3 linked regions of the Cellulophaga sp. L1A9 genome follow. The protein of the gene in region 1 interacts with the protein of each later gene in a pairwise test. Links are inferred from orthologs where the notes say so. Each region holds a gene or a part of one and is shown in the gene's direction. Other genes may lie near its edges.

What was found.
Region 2: the proteins of rlmB (region 1) and GQR94_RS14840 interact in binary tests that used the Escherichia coli proteins (3 or more experiments, as listed by UniProt). The link is inferred for Cellulophaga sp. L1A9 from one-to-one orthologs.
Region 3: the proteins of rlmB (region 1) and tsaE interact in binary tests that used the Escherichia coli proteins (3 or more experiments, as listed by UniProt). The link is inferred for Cellulophaga sp. L1A9 from one-to-one orthologs.

What each region holds. Positions count from the first base shown.
Region 1 is NZ_CP047027.1:899,749-904,213, forward strand. What follows is about bases 530-3,419. They hold rlmB (23S rRNA (guanosine(2251)-2'-O)-methyltransferase RlmB), read left to right. Parts: upstream 530-1,550; coding sequence 1,551-2,288; downstream 2,289-3,419. Other genes in these bases: GQR94_RS03735 (hypothetical protein), read left to right, coding at 621-1,361; GQR94_RS03745 (rhomboid family intramembrane serine protease), read right to left, coding at 2,300-3,043; GQR94_RS03750 (replication-associated recombination protein A), read left to right, coding at 3,133-3,419. In the rest of the region: GQR94_RS03730 (hypothetical protein), read left to right, coding at 1-237; more of GQR94_RS03750, read left to right, coding at 3,420-4,410; GQR94_RS03755 (hypothetical protein), read right to left, coding at 4,407-4,465. UniProt on the Escherichia coli protein: Specifically methylates the ribose of guanosine 2251 in 23S rRNA.
Region 2 is NZ_CP047027.1:3,362,430-3,366,950, forward strand. Bases 768-3,713 are described here. They hold GQR94_RS14840 (NAD(P)H-hydrate dehydratase), read left to right. Parts: upstream 768-1,439; coding sequence 1,440-2,987; downstream 2,988-3,713. Other genes in these bases: thrA (bifunctional aspartate kinase/homoserine dehydrogenase I), read right to left, coding at 768-1,167; GQR94_RS14845 (hypothetical protein), read left to right, coding at 3,156-3,713. In the rest of the region: more of thrA, read right to left, coding at 1-767; more of GQR94_RS14845, read left to right, coding at 3,714-4,181; GQR94_RS14850 (hypothetical protein), read left to right, coding at 4,174-4,521. UniProt on the Escherichia coli protein: Bifunctional enzyme that catalyzes the epimerization of the S- and R-forms of NAD(P)HX and the dehydration of the S-form of NAD(P)HX at the expense of ADP, which is converted to AMP.
Region 3 is NZ_CP047027.1:4,933,593-4,937,867, forward strand. Bases 768-3,467 are described here. They hold tsaE (tRNA (adenosine(37)-N6)-threonylcarbamoyltransferase complex ATPase subunit type 1 TsaE), read left to right. Parts: upstream 768-1,760; coding sequence 1,761-2,174; downstream 2,175-3,467. Other genes in these bases: GQR94_RS21770 (hypothetical protein), read right to left, coding at 768-1,252; GQR94_RS21780 (hypothetical protein), read left to right, coding at 2,650-3,180; GQR94_RS21785 (alanine dehydrogenase), read left to right, coding at 3,253-3,467. In the rest of the region: GQR94_RS21765 (hypothetical protein), read right to left, coding at 1-278; more of GQR94_RS21770, read right to left, coding at 479-767; more of GQR94_RS21785, read left to right, coding at 3,468-4,275. UniProt on the Escherichia coli protein: Required for the formation of a threonylcarbamoyl group on adenosine at position 37 (t(6)A37) in tRNAs that read codons beginning with adenine.

The sequences.
Region 1 (4,465 bases):
ACCGTTGAAATCGGTGGAGCATCGCAAGACTATACATTAGAAACTGGTAGTTCAAGTGAAGTTAAATTCACAGTACCAGAAGGAACTTCTACTTTAGTACTAACTTATAATAGCGGTATTTACGAAGAAGAACATAAATATGTAATTATTGACCCTAATGGAAATTTAGCATTCTCAGATGGTCCAGAACCAAACATAGGTATTATTCCGATTAAAGTTTGTCAACCAGAAGAATAGACTCAAAAAATAAATTCAAAAAAAAGGCCGCTAATTAGCGGCCTTTTTAATATTACATTATTAGAATACAAAACGAACTTACAAACACGCATAGCCATGTCTCCAATAATTCATAACATAAATTTTATGCTCGTGTTTTTTTAAATAAATCATTTTACGAATCTTATTAAAAAAATAAAATCTCCACCATAAAAATCCATGTGCACTCACATGAAATCATAAGTTTAGCAAGAATAATAACCAAAAAAATAAATTCAAATTAGATAAATTTGTAATCAAAAAAACCAAATATTTCTTAACACTTATCTTCTAAAAATATTAACATGTTTTTTGAAAAATATACTATTAAATTTCAAGTAAGTTAAACCGTAAAACAACCACTTATGAAATACAAAATTACCATTCCATTTATACTCTTATATAATTTAGTTCTATCACAAAATTTAAGTCCAGCACCCAATGGCGAGGCTGGTATGCTTGCAAATGCTAAGGGAGGAAGTCCAATGCTCAATTTGGTGATGATGGAATTAAGGAATAATGAATCAAATAATGCAGTCAATAAAACTTTAGGAACTCCATACTCTAATGATAAATTTATAAAAAGTAAGATTTATTATGATCATGACTTGCAAGGTGAATTCTTTGTACGATACAATGCCTTAAATAGTAGTATTGAATTAAAAAAATCCCTAGAGTCAGAAGAAAAACCACAACAACTTTTAGCAGATAAAAAAATCATCATCAAATACCTAAACAAGGAGCTAAGATTCACAACTTACATAAATAAGAAGAAAAAAACAAAAAATGGATACTTATCTCTAATTGCTGATGGAAAAAACTATAAGCTATATCACAGATTAGCTGTTAAATTTTCTGAAGGCAAAGCTGCTGCGAATTCGATGGTTGTCTCGATTCCTAGCAAATTTACTCATTTTGAAGAATATTACTTTCAAAAAGTAGAATTAAACCATATTGATTTCCTGCCTTTGAAGAAAGCGAAATTCTTAAAGCAATTTGATAAAAAAAATAAAAATGTGATAGAAGAATTTATCGAAAAAAATTCTCTTAATACAAATAAAGAGGAAAATTTAATCACAATTTTTAATTACATTAATACTTTATAATCGAATTTTACAGATTTAATAGAAAAAAATAAACTAATTAATCAATAAGCTTTTTCAAAAATCTTTGCATTATAAATTCTTTAAAAAATTGAACCAAATTAGCGCTTTGTATACTGGTTGAGTAGAATCCAAAAATTAATGGAGAAGTTTGAAGACATATAATTATAGTTTTTCCCTACCTTTGCCCCAATGGAAAACAATACTCAGATTTACGGTATAAGAGCAATTATTGAGGCAATAAATGCAGATAAGGCAATTGATAAAGTCTTTATTCAAAAAGGTCTTAAAGGCGATTTATTCAAAGAATTTGAAACCCTTATTCGAAGAAACGGGATTAACTCCTCCTATGTTCCTGTAGAAAAATTAAACAGGTTAACCAAAGGAAATCACCAAGGGGTTATTGCTACCATATCACCTATTAAATTTTTTACGATTGAAGAGTTAGTAGAGAACGTTTCTGCAAAAGAGACCACTCCCCTATTTTTATTGTTAGACCAACTATCTGATGTTCGAAACTTTGGTGCTATTATTAGAACTGCAGAATGTACTGGAGTAGACGGAATCATCATCCAGAAAAAAGGTGCTGCACCTGTGACAGCTGATACTATCAAAACTTCTGCTGGCGCTGCCTTTAAAGTGCCCATTGCAAAGGTAGATCATATTAAAGATGCTGTTTTTTATTTACAGGCTTCCGGGATCAGAACAATTGCTGCTACGGAAAAAACAGAAAATTCTGTTTATGACATCTCCTTCAAAGAACCATGTGCCATCATTATGGGATCCGAAGATTTAGGTATCTCCCCTTCTATTTTAAAAGTAGTAGATGACAAAGCAAAAATCCCTTTATTAGGAGAAATAGGATCATTAAACGTGTCTGTAGCTTGTGGTGTTTTTCTGTATGAAACCGTTAGGCAACGTAGTTTATAAATTTCGTTTACTTATTCTGGTTTTTCGCTTTCTTTATAATGGTATTGTATAATTACTTCTGGCTGCTCTTTTAATTCGATCTCTAGCTCTGGCGTACGTTCTATAAAATTTCCATTTTCATCAAAGTGCTGAAGGAATTCATCTTCTTCTTCCTTATAATCATCACGTTCCCAATCATATTTTTTGGTTTCCGGAATTGGTGTTTTAAGATAGTATGCAAAGAAGAAACCTACTAGAAATCCTGATAGGTGTCCTTCCCAAGAAATATCATCTTGAATAGGAAAGATATACCAAAGCATACTGCCATAAACGAAAACGACCATTAGGGACAATGCTACCAAACGGTAATAGTTAGTAAAAATTCCTTTAAAGAAAATAAAACTTGCCAATACATAGATTAGGCCACTAGCTCCAATATGATAAGACTCTCTTCCTATTAGCCACGTTAAAAACCCAGATACAAGTATCCCTAAAATAATAACTTGAAAAGCATTTTTCTTATAAAAATAAAATAGTGACGCTGTTAAAACTGCCAATGGCACCGTGTTATTATATAAATGCTGAGCAGAACCATGTATAAAAGGACTAAAGATTATACCTCTAAGACCCACTAGCGTTCTAGGTAGCACTCCAAATTTATTAAAGTTTATTCCTAGTCTAATTTCCACTAAAAAAACGATCCAAATAGCCAAAACCAAAAGTAATGGCGCAATAAGCACTGTATTCGTAAATTGGAACTGTTTGGATGCTTGCATACAAGTAATTTATAAAATGGAAATCAAAAACGCAACCAAAAACTACAAACATGATAAATTGTCATAAGTAGAATTTGTATTTTTGCACTATGAATGAACCTCTTGCAGAGCGGATACGCCCAAAGACATTAGAAGATTACATCAGTCAGCTTCATTTAGTAGGTGACAACGGCTCTCTTACGCATCAAATTAAAAAAGGAATAATTCCTTCGTTAATACTTTGGGGACCTCCAGGAACAGGTAAAACTACATTAGCCAACATTATCGCTATGGAAAGCGGTAGGCCCTTCTACACCTTAAGCGCAATTAATAGTGGTGTAAAAGATATTCGTGAGGTTATAGACAAAGCAAAACAAAGTGGCGGCTTATTCACAACCAAAAACCCCATTTTGTTTATTGATGAGATTCACAGGTTTAGCAAATCGCAACAAGATTCATTACTTGCTGCTGTTGAAAAAGGCTGGGTAACCTTAATAGGTGCTACCACTGAAAACCCTAGTTTTGAAGTTATCCCTGCATTACTCTCAAGATGTCAAGTATACATATTAAATGAATTTGGAAAAGATGATTTAGTCGCACTTCTAAAAAGAGCTATCTCTTTAGACAAGCATTTGAAATCTAAAAACATCAACCTAAAAGAAACTGATGCCTTATTGCGATTATCAGGTGGAGATGGGAGAAAGCTTTTAAATATATTTGAGCTCGTTATCAATTCTGAAAGCGGAGACACTATAGAAGTAACGAATGATTTAGTGCTACAAAAGGTGCAAAAAAACACCGTTCGTTATGATAAAACTGGGGAGCAACATTATGATATTATTTCGGCCTTTATAAAATCTATTAGAGGTAGTGATCCTAATGCAGCAGTGTATTGGTTAGCAAGAATGATTGAAGGCGGTGAAGATGTAAAATTTATTGCACGCAGAATGCTTATTGCAGCGTCTGAAGATATTGGTTTAGCTAACCCTACCGCGCTTGTAATGGCTAACACGACATTCCAAGCTGTTACCACTATTGGATATCCTGAAGCACGAATAATCTTAAGTCAATGTGCAATTTACTTAGCGACCTCTCCTAAAAGTAATGGGAGTTATATGGCCATCAATAGAGCGCTTAAAACAGTGACAGATACGGGTGATTTATCGGTGCCATTAGCTTTAAGAAATGCTCCAACAAAATTAATGAAAGACATTGGTTACGGTGCTGAATATAAATATGCACACGACTATCAAAATAATTTTGTTGAAGCAGAATTTTTACCTGATGATATCTCAGGAACTTCTTTCTACAAACCAAATAACAATCAGCGTGAGAATGCTATAAAGGAGTTTCTTAAAAACAGGTGGAAAGACAAATATTCTATCTAAAATTTAATATTCAAGGATTTTACTTTCAATACATCACCTTCATAAAACTCAAAGT
Region 2 (4,521 bases), 2.5 Mb from region 1 along the record:
GATGACAGGTTTTATTTTACCTAAGGATATTTCATATTCAAAAGCTTCATTTACAATAGCCACCGCTTTGGAAGCATCATTATCAGAAACGCCCACACAGATAGAATGTTCAGAAGAAGCTTGGGTGATTAAAACAACACTAATATTTGCTTGTGATAATACTTCAAAAAAACGTTTGGAAATTCCAGGGATACCTACCATGCCGGGCCCTTCTAAAGACAGCAGTGCAATATGTTCAACATGACTAATACCGCGAACAGTTTTTCCTTGTTCGTTTTTATTTTTTGTAATTAATGTTCCTTCGTTTTCAGCATCAAAAGTATTTTTGATGACAATAGAAATTCCTTTAGCAAGTACGGGTTGTATTGTTGGAGGGTATAATACTTTGGCTCCAAAATGTGATAGTTCCATAGCTTCCTCATAAGAAATATGTGGAATAGGCATCGCTTGTTTTACGATTCTAGGATTAGCGGTATACATTCCACTAACATCAGTCCAAATTTCTAATAGTTCAGCATCAATGGCACTAGCTATAATGGCTGCCGTATAATCAGACCCACCTCTACCTAAAGTTGTAGAGTCTCCAGAAATAGAGGAGGCTATAAAACCGGCCATTACAGTAATTTGTTCAGGAACAGCGGTAAAAAATTCTTTGCAATTGTGGTTCGTAACTTTAAAATCAACAATAGCTTTACCAAAATTAGAATTTGTTTTTATGAGCTCTCTACTGTCTTTATAGGTGCAGTTAAGCTTTTCAGCCCTGAAATATTCACTTATAATGTATGACGATAAAAGTTCGCCATAACTAACAATTTTATCAGATAGTTTTGGTGTGATTTCTCCAATTAAATAAGCACCTTCTAACAGTGTTTCTAAGGTGTTAAGTTCGCTTTTTACTTTGCTTAAAACTTTGCTTTGTTGTAAAACAGGAATTAGTTCCTTAATCGTATTTAAGTGTCTTTCTTCAATCTCTTTAAGGCTATTTTTATAGCTGTTATCTTGAGCAGAAGCTAGTGTAGCCGTGTTTAACAGTAAATCTGTTACCCCGCCTAAGGCGGAAACTACGACAATAGTTTTATTTGCTTTAGAATTAGCCACGATGTTTTTAACAAGGGCTATATTTTTTGCGTTAGCAACAGAAGTGCCTCCAAATTTTAGAACTTTCATTATGAGAAATAGTTTTGTGGTAATAAAAATAAAAATGCATGAATATGCGAAAACGGACGAGTTAATAGCAGATTACCCCAATGGGGTAGTGGTGCTGAAAGTGATAGTAGTATCACGCGCAATATAAAATGTAGAAAGGTTAAATTGACTATCCATTATTTGATCTTTATATCTTTTAAAGATATAGTCAAATGTAGTATTTTTGATTTCCTTATCAAACGATTTCCGAAATTATTACGGAATCAGCAATTAATGTTAAATATTATTATTAAATGAAGATTTTTAGCGCAAAACAAATCTACCAAGCTGATAAATATACAATAGAAAAACAGCAAATAAAAAGTGACGAACTTATGGAGCGCGTTGCGATTCAAATTTTTAATTGGTTACATCTTAGACTTCAAGGTGCTCCTGTAAAAATTCAACTATTTTGTGGTATTGGTAATAATGGAGGAGATGGTGTTGCTGTTGCAAGACATTTACAAGAACATGGCTATGCTATAGAAGTGCATATTGTAAACTATAGTGAGAAACGTTCTGATGATTTTTTGCTGAATTTAAATCGATTAAAAGAGCGCAAAATTTGGCCTAACTTTATTAATAGCGATTCGGATTTTCCTGAAATTAGCAAAGAAGATATTGTTATAGATGCTATTTTCGGTATTGGATTAAATAGAAATCCAGATGCTTGGGTTATTAAATTGATGCAAAAAATAAATGCTTCTGATGCTTTTGTTTTAGCAGTAGATTTACCTTCTGGTCTATTCACAAATAAAACGGTAAAGAAGGAGGATGGAGTGGTGAAAGCAAATCATATTTTAACCTTTCAAACGCCAAAATTGGTCTTTTTTCTCCCAGAAACGGGTATTTATGTCAATCAGTGGGAGGTTATGGATATTGGTATTGATGCTGAATTTATAGCTAATACGGAAGTCGACTATGAATTGATAAGCAAATTAGAAGTACTACCTTCTTATATTCCTCGAGAGAAATTCGCACATAAAGGTACTTATGGTCACGCTTTAATTATAGGAGGCAGTTACGGTAAAATAGGATCAGTTCAATTAGCCTCTAAATCTTGTTTACGCTCTGGAGCTGGTTTAGTGACTGCTTATTTGCCTAAATGCGGATATCTGCCTTTGCAAACTGCATTGCCAGAAGTCATGGTGCTTACAGATGCACATGAAGAATTTATCACTAAAATAAAATTTGAGATTACTCCAACGGTTATCGGAATAGGAATAGGTTTAGGTACAGCAAAAGAAACGCAGAAAGCTTTAGGGGAATTTCTTAAAAGCAATGAAAAACCATTAGTCTTAGATGCTGATGCTATCAATATTTTAGCACTAAATGAAGCTTTTTTAAAGAATTTGCCTGCGCAAACGGTTTTAACGCCACATCCTAAAGAATTGGAACGTTTGTTAGGAAAGTGGAAGGACGATTTTGATAAATTAAAAAAAGCAAAAGCATTTTCTAAAAAGTATGATTGTATTTTAGTGATCAAAGGGGCGCATACCATAACGGTATATGATGGCAAAGGGTATATAAATACTACAGGAAATCCTGGTATGGCTACTGCGGGAAGCGGTGATGTGTTAACCGGAATTATTACAGGATTAATTGCTCAAGGCTATGAAGCCTTAACGGCTTCAATTTTCGGGGTGTATTTACATGGTAGCTCTGGAGATATTGCGGTGGAGCGTTATGGCTATCAATCACTAACCGCTAGTGCGCTCATAGATAGTTTGGGTAATGCCTATATTGATTTATTTAAGCAGCCAGAACAGCCTCCGCAAGTGGAAGAACAACAACAGCAATAGGGAATGGATAAGTTAAAAGATTTTTTTAACTTTAAAAAATCAGTAGCTATAATTGATTTTTGAATCAGCTTCTATAATTAAATTAAGATCAAGTTAACGATTAAATTTAGTTTTAAGTTTTTTTTTATCTAAATTGTATAGAAAATATACTTTTTATACTTAGGCTAAATGGAAAAATTTGTAGATAATGTGCGATTAAAGAACCTAAAAAAGCAATTGCAAATTAATGCTAATAAAGTTGTTAGTAAGAATAAACGTGCTTCAAGATTGGGCTTAGAGAGAGCTATTAAAACAGAATTAGCCCTAACACTAAATAATTTTATAAATCAAGAAGTTAAAAAAGTTTCAGTAAAAACATATGATTGGTATTTTTTTGATACTATAGGTAGTTTGCGTTGTTATAGAAATGACTTAAATAAAAATAGATATTTTATAGTTGATTATGTAAATGTTAATTTAGATGGTTTGGCGACTTTTGTTAGTCTAGAGCGCAAAAGAGAATTACCTATTTCAGATGAAGAAATAAAAAAACGAATATCTAGTTCTGCTGCAATTTTCGCAAAAATGCTTGAAGTTACTGTTAGTGAAAAAGAAGATGCTAAAATTTGGAAAGCTTACGATACCGTTGATGAATCAAAAATAATTATGGTTACTATTGGTATTCCTCTAGCTATAATCGGAGGTGTGGAACTTTTTCCTGCGCTAGTAGCAGAGGGTGAATTAATAGCTTCTTCTGTATCTTATATAAAAAATATGTTTTCTACCTATAATATGGGATTAACATTGAATTCTAGTCTTCAAACGAGTTTAGCTTTTGGTTTTGGTGATGCTGCAGCTCAGTATGTGGGTAATGGTTTTGATTATACCAAGGTTGATCCATATAAAGCAGCAGTAACTGGAGTATTTAAGTTCAATCCGAGCTCAGTTTTATTAAGGTCTTCTATTTATTCCAGAAGCGATGAGAATTATATATTAAGATTCAGTAATCCTAATGCAGCTGCTGTTGATTTTACTTTTGGAATGTTGGGTGGAAGTGTAAATAAAACTATAGGAAGCTCTGGACTTATAGAGTTTAATAATAGTATGGGTGGTTTTTTGACGCACACCATGAGATTAGGCGTTAACTCCACTAAAACAGCTACTGCCAAAAAGGTTAAAAGGGAAGTAGATACAAATCGTAAGTCGCATGAATAACTTTGAAAGTTTTCTTAACTCTAAAACTCCTTTAAAGTATATATTGTTATTTGCTATTATCTATGCTATTTATACTAATGGCAAAGAATATTATCATTTCAATCTTTATACTGTATATGGAATAGCGGAGTGTACTGAAATTGAAATCCAAAATACAAATACTTATGCTGCTTATAAGTTTTATGTTGATGGTAAAAGAATTAATGGCTCAATTCAATTAGGAAGTATAGTCTATCCAGGTTGGGTGGGCAAGCATTTTAAAGTGCAATACTCTAGCAAAGATCCAGAGATTAATGAAATTCTTTTAGATAAACCAGTTTATGATACTGTGCGTATTAAA
Region 3 (4,275 bases), 4.0 Mb from region 1 along the record:
AATAAAAGTTTTGATATGTCAAATACCAAAAACCTCACTTTTTCAATGGCATTAAATTGATATTTCCTGCTTAAAAAACTAAGAAATAAAACATAAATCAATCCCAGCATAATCCCAAAAAAATAAATATGCGTATATCCAGACTCTCTGAAAAACATATCTGAAATTAAATAAGCCAAACTCATTATGATTGGTACTAAAGAATATTTCCACCAATCAGATATTGTAATGAACCAAATACTAATAAAAACTAGTACGTATAATTTCTGAATCATCATATAAACGAATATGTAAAAGCTAGAATAACTCTGCATCTCATATTTCCAAAAAAACAAGTCAACATATAATGTTTTAGGAATTAATAAGTACGTGTAAAACCATAAAGGAAGCGAAAAAACTATTATCGCTATAATTAGGTTTAATCTTAATAAATTTCTAGGGATTATATTCAAAATAAAATTAGAGTTTAAAAACTGATTTAATTAACAAGGCTATTTTGAAGTTTAGATTTTAAAGCTTTCAACTGACTAAAGTAATCTTCTTTGTCTAGAGTATTCTTGTCATTTCTGAGAAGTAATAATTCTTTGATTAATCCATGCTCATTATTTCCCAAAACAGTAAGTTGTGTTAGTACCTCCTGAACCTCTTCTTCTATATCTTCATTTAAAACATCGTTCTTACTCTTATATTTTATAATTTGGTTTAACAATATAAAAGTCAGTATTACAGGAATCATTATGGGCAATGATGTTAATAACTCATGCTCATCTAATTTAGTATTAGAATTATCTAAAATTGTAAACATTTGAAATACCACAACAATTAGGTTTATAAATATACCCCACTTCAAAATATTATTAGTGGTGTAAAACCAGGTAGCCAAAAGTACTATATAGAAGAGTTTAGTAAAAAAATAATACCCAAAGAGTTTTACATGCGCAAACCCTGTGTTGTAATGAAATGTTCCTAATCGCAAAATTCCATCAAGATCATCAGGAATAAAATTATAGATATATAGCATACAAGGAGTTAAAACCACTAGAACAGCTATAAAATAACCTGTTTTACCGTTTGATTTATTTCCATGTTTAAACAATGGTAATTTATTATTGTATAATAGATGCATTTCTAATTTCCTAACTTCTTCAATAAGCGTATTTTTCTCGTTTATGGAAGTTGTTTTAGCTGCTTTATCAGTGAGCCATCGGCTCTTTAAATCAAATATTCTTTTCTCTTTAAAATTAGTTTTCAATAATTTTAACATATCATAGGTCAATATTTGAATAAACGTGACTTTAAATATTTTAGATCTCCTATATACAAGGTGCAATAAAATACTGTAACAAACACCTAAGCCACAGCCCACAAAATAAATGTTCTGTTCAACCTCTAATTCTTGGACAATAATTTGATTTAATTGAAATACAAAATAAATGATTGTTGGAAGTATTAAACACCTCCACCAATTTGATATTGTTAGAAACCAAATACTAAGTATTACAATGACATAAAATTTCCCAAATAAGAAATAGATTAAATATTCTGCATTTTTAAAATGTTGAATTTCATAGGAAAAAAACCATAAATCTAATATCGTAGTTCTTGGAAACAATAAATATATATACAGTAAAACCGGTAAACAAAATACCAAAATAGCCAAAAGTAAATTCAGCTTTAATAATTTCTTAGGTATAATTTTCAATAGGGAACTTTTTTGCCATAAATATATACCTTAAAATTGTATGTTCTAAAAATATGATATGAATAAGGAATATAGACAAGAGGAAATTAAAGAAATAGCGAAATTAATTATTGAAAACTCGCCTTCAAAAAAAATATGTTTTCATGGCGAAATGGGTGCAGGTAAAACAACTTTAATAAAAGCTATTGTAAAAGAACTTGGCGGCCATGGAGAAGCAAGCAGTCCTACTTTTGGAATTGTCAATGAATATAGTGATGCTCAAAACAATACTCTAGCGTATCATTTTGATTTTTACAGATTAAATGACGAATCTGAAGCCTTAGATTTTGGCGTGGAAGATTACCTGTATTCCAATCATTGGGTTTTTATGGAATGGCCAGACAAAATTGGTAGTTTAATTCCAGAAGATGCTACTCACCTCTCTATTTCTATACTAGATACAAGCACCAGAATGCTTCAAATTCCGTCTTAATACCTTTCGCTATACTCATGCCCAATATGCAAAAAAATAAGTACATCGCTTAGGCCTTGTTTTTGTTATGTTTTTTCCGTTAAAAAAAATTTTATCGACAATGTGTAGGTTTTTAATGTTAAAATACTTAATTTAACATTGTGAGAAGATATTTAATTAGGTGTTTTCTTACATTTAAATCAAAATCAAATAAAAACCAACTAAATTTATTTTACGATGAACACAAAAAAATCCCTCCTAGCAATCGCAGCAATCGCATTATTCGCATTATCTTCTTGTACTTCTACAAGTTCAACTGATGATGATAAATTATATGAGATAAACTCAGTCGATAAGGCCGAAATCAAAATTCTTCCTCAAGGATAAAAATTAAATTATTTCGTTAAAGCAACTCAATTTTATTGAGTTGCTTTTTTGTATACAATATTTTCAAATATTTAAAGTTTAAAGTACTATCCTAGTACTAGAGACATTTATGAGCACCGAAAAAAAAAAAATTAGAAAAAAATTACTAATCGAAGGTTTGCTAGCTTTATTCATCTCACTATCAGTCTTATTCTTTTACAGCTACAAGTATTTACCTTCAAGCCCAGATATAAAAACTTGGAATTTCTTAGGAGTTCCAATAACTCAAAATGGTTATGGTAACATAAAAATTGCCGTTTGGTATTATTTAAATAAAATAATACCATTATACCTATTAACTATTTGGTTTATAACTTGCAAAAACTGGTGGTACCATGCTATTTTAATCCCAATTGCCATGTATGCTTTCCAATTATTTTCTTCTATTTATGGTGAGTCTTTAAAAGTTGACGAAAACGAATTGCTTTATTTATTGGGCGTCTGTATGATTATCATACCCATAGTATATTTTATTCGCGTAAAATTATTTGATAAACATGTACACGGCATAGATCTAGATGCTATTGATGCAGAACTAAAAGAATATAAGGAAAGAGAACGCCTGCAAAAAGAAAAAGACCTAAAGGGTAAAAAGTTGTAAATTTGCTTTTACTATTATTTTAATAGTGCTAGTTTGTCAATTTTCATTGACTAATTTTTATATTTACAGCAAATGGATAAACCAACGTCGCCCTTTAGCAAACAACAGTTACTTCCGCAAGAAGAAACCCTTGAAGTATTACGCCAAAAAGGAGAACTCTTCATTGGAATTCCTAAAGAAAATCAATACCAAGAAAAACGTATTTGCTTAACTCCCGATGCCGTAAATGCGATTACCGCAAACGGACATCGCGTACTTTTGGAAGCAGGAGCTGGCGAAGGGGCTAATTTTACAGATATAGAATACACCAATGCAGGTGCAGAAATTACTAGAGATACTAAAAAAGTATTCGGTTGCTCTATTCTATTAAAAGTAGAACCACCGACATTAGCGGAATTAGAATTAATGAATCCGCAAACAACCATTATCTCTGCGCTTCAAATAAAAACACAGTCTAAAAAATATTTTGAAACGCTTGCCAAAAAGCGGTTAACAGCTATTGCCTTTGAATACATCATGGATGATGACGGCAAATACCCTGCGGTACGCTCTTTAAGTGAAATTGCTGGAATTTCTTCGGTGCTTATTGCTTCGGAAATAATGTCTAATACCAATAAAGGAAACGGACTCATGTTTGGCAATATTAGCGGCGTTCCACCAGTAGAAGTTGTTATCATAGGTGCTGGCACCGTGGGAGAGTTTGCAGCGCGTTCCGCAATTGGTTTAGGTGCAAATGTTAAAATATTTGATAACTCCATTACCAAGCTTAGAAACATACAATCACACTTAAGGCAAACCGTATATACGTCTACCATTCAGCCAAAAAACTTACTCAAAGCGCTAAAACGATGCGATGTTGCAATTGGCGCTACCCGTGGAAAAGATAGAGCTCCTGTAGTTGTATCACAAACCATGGTAGAGCATATGAAAAAAGGTGCGGTAATTATAGATGTAAGTATTGATATGGGCGGTTGCTTTGAAACTAGTGAAGTGACTAGTCACGATAAACCTACTTTAGAAAAATATGGCGTAGTTCATTATGCTGTACCCAATATTCCGTCTCGATACCCAAAAACAGCGTCCATCTCTATTAGT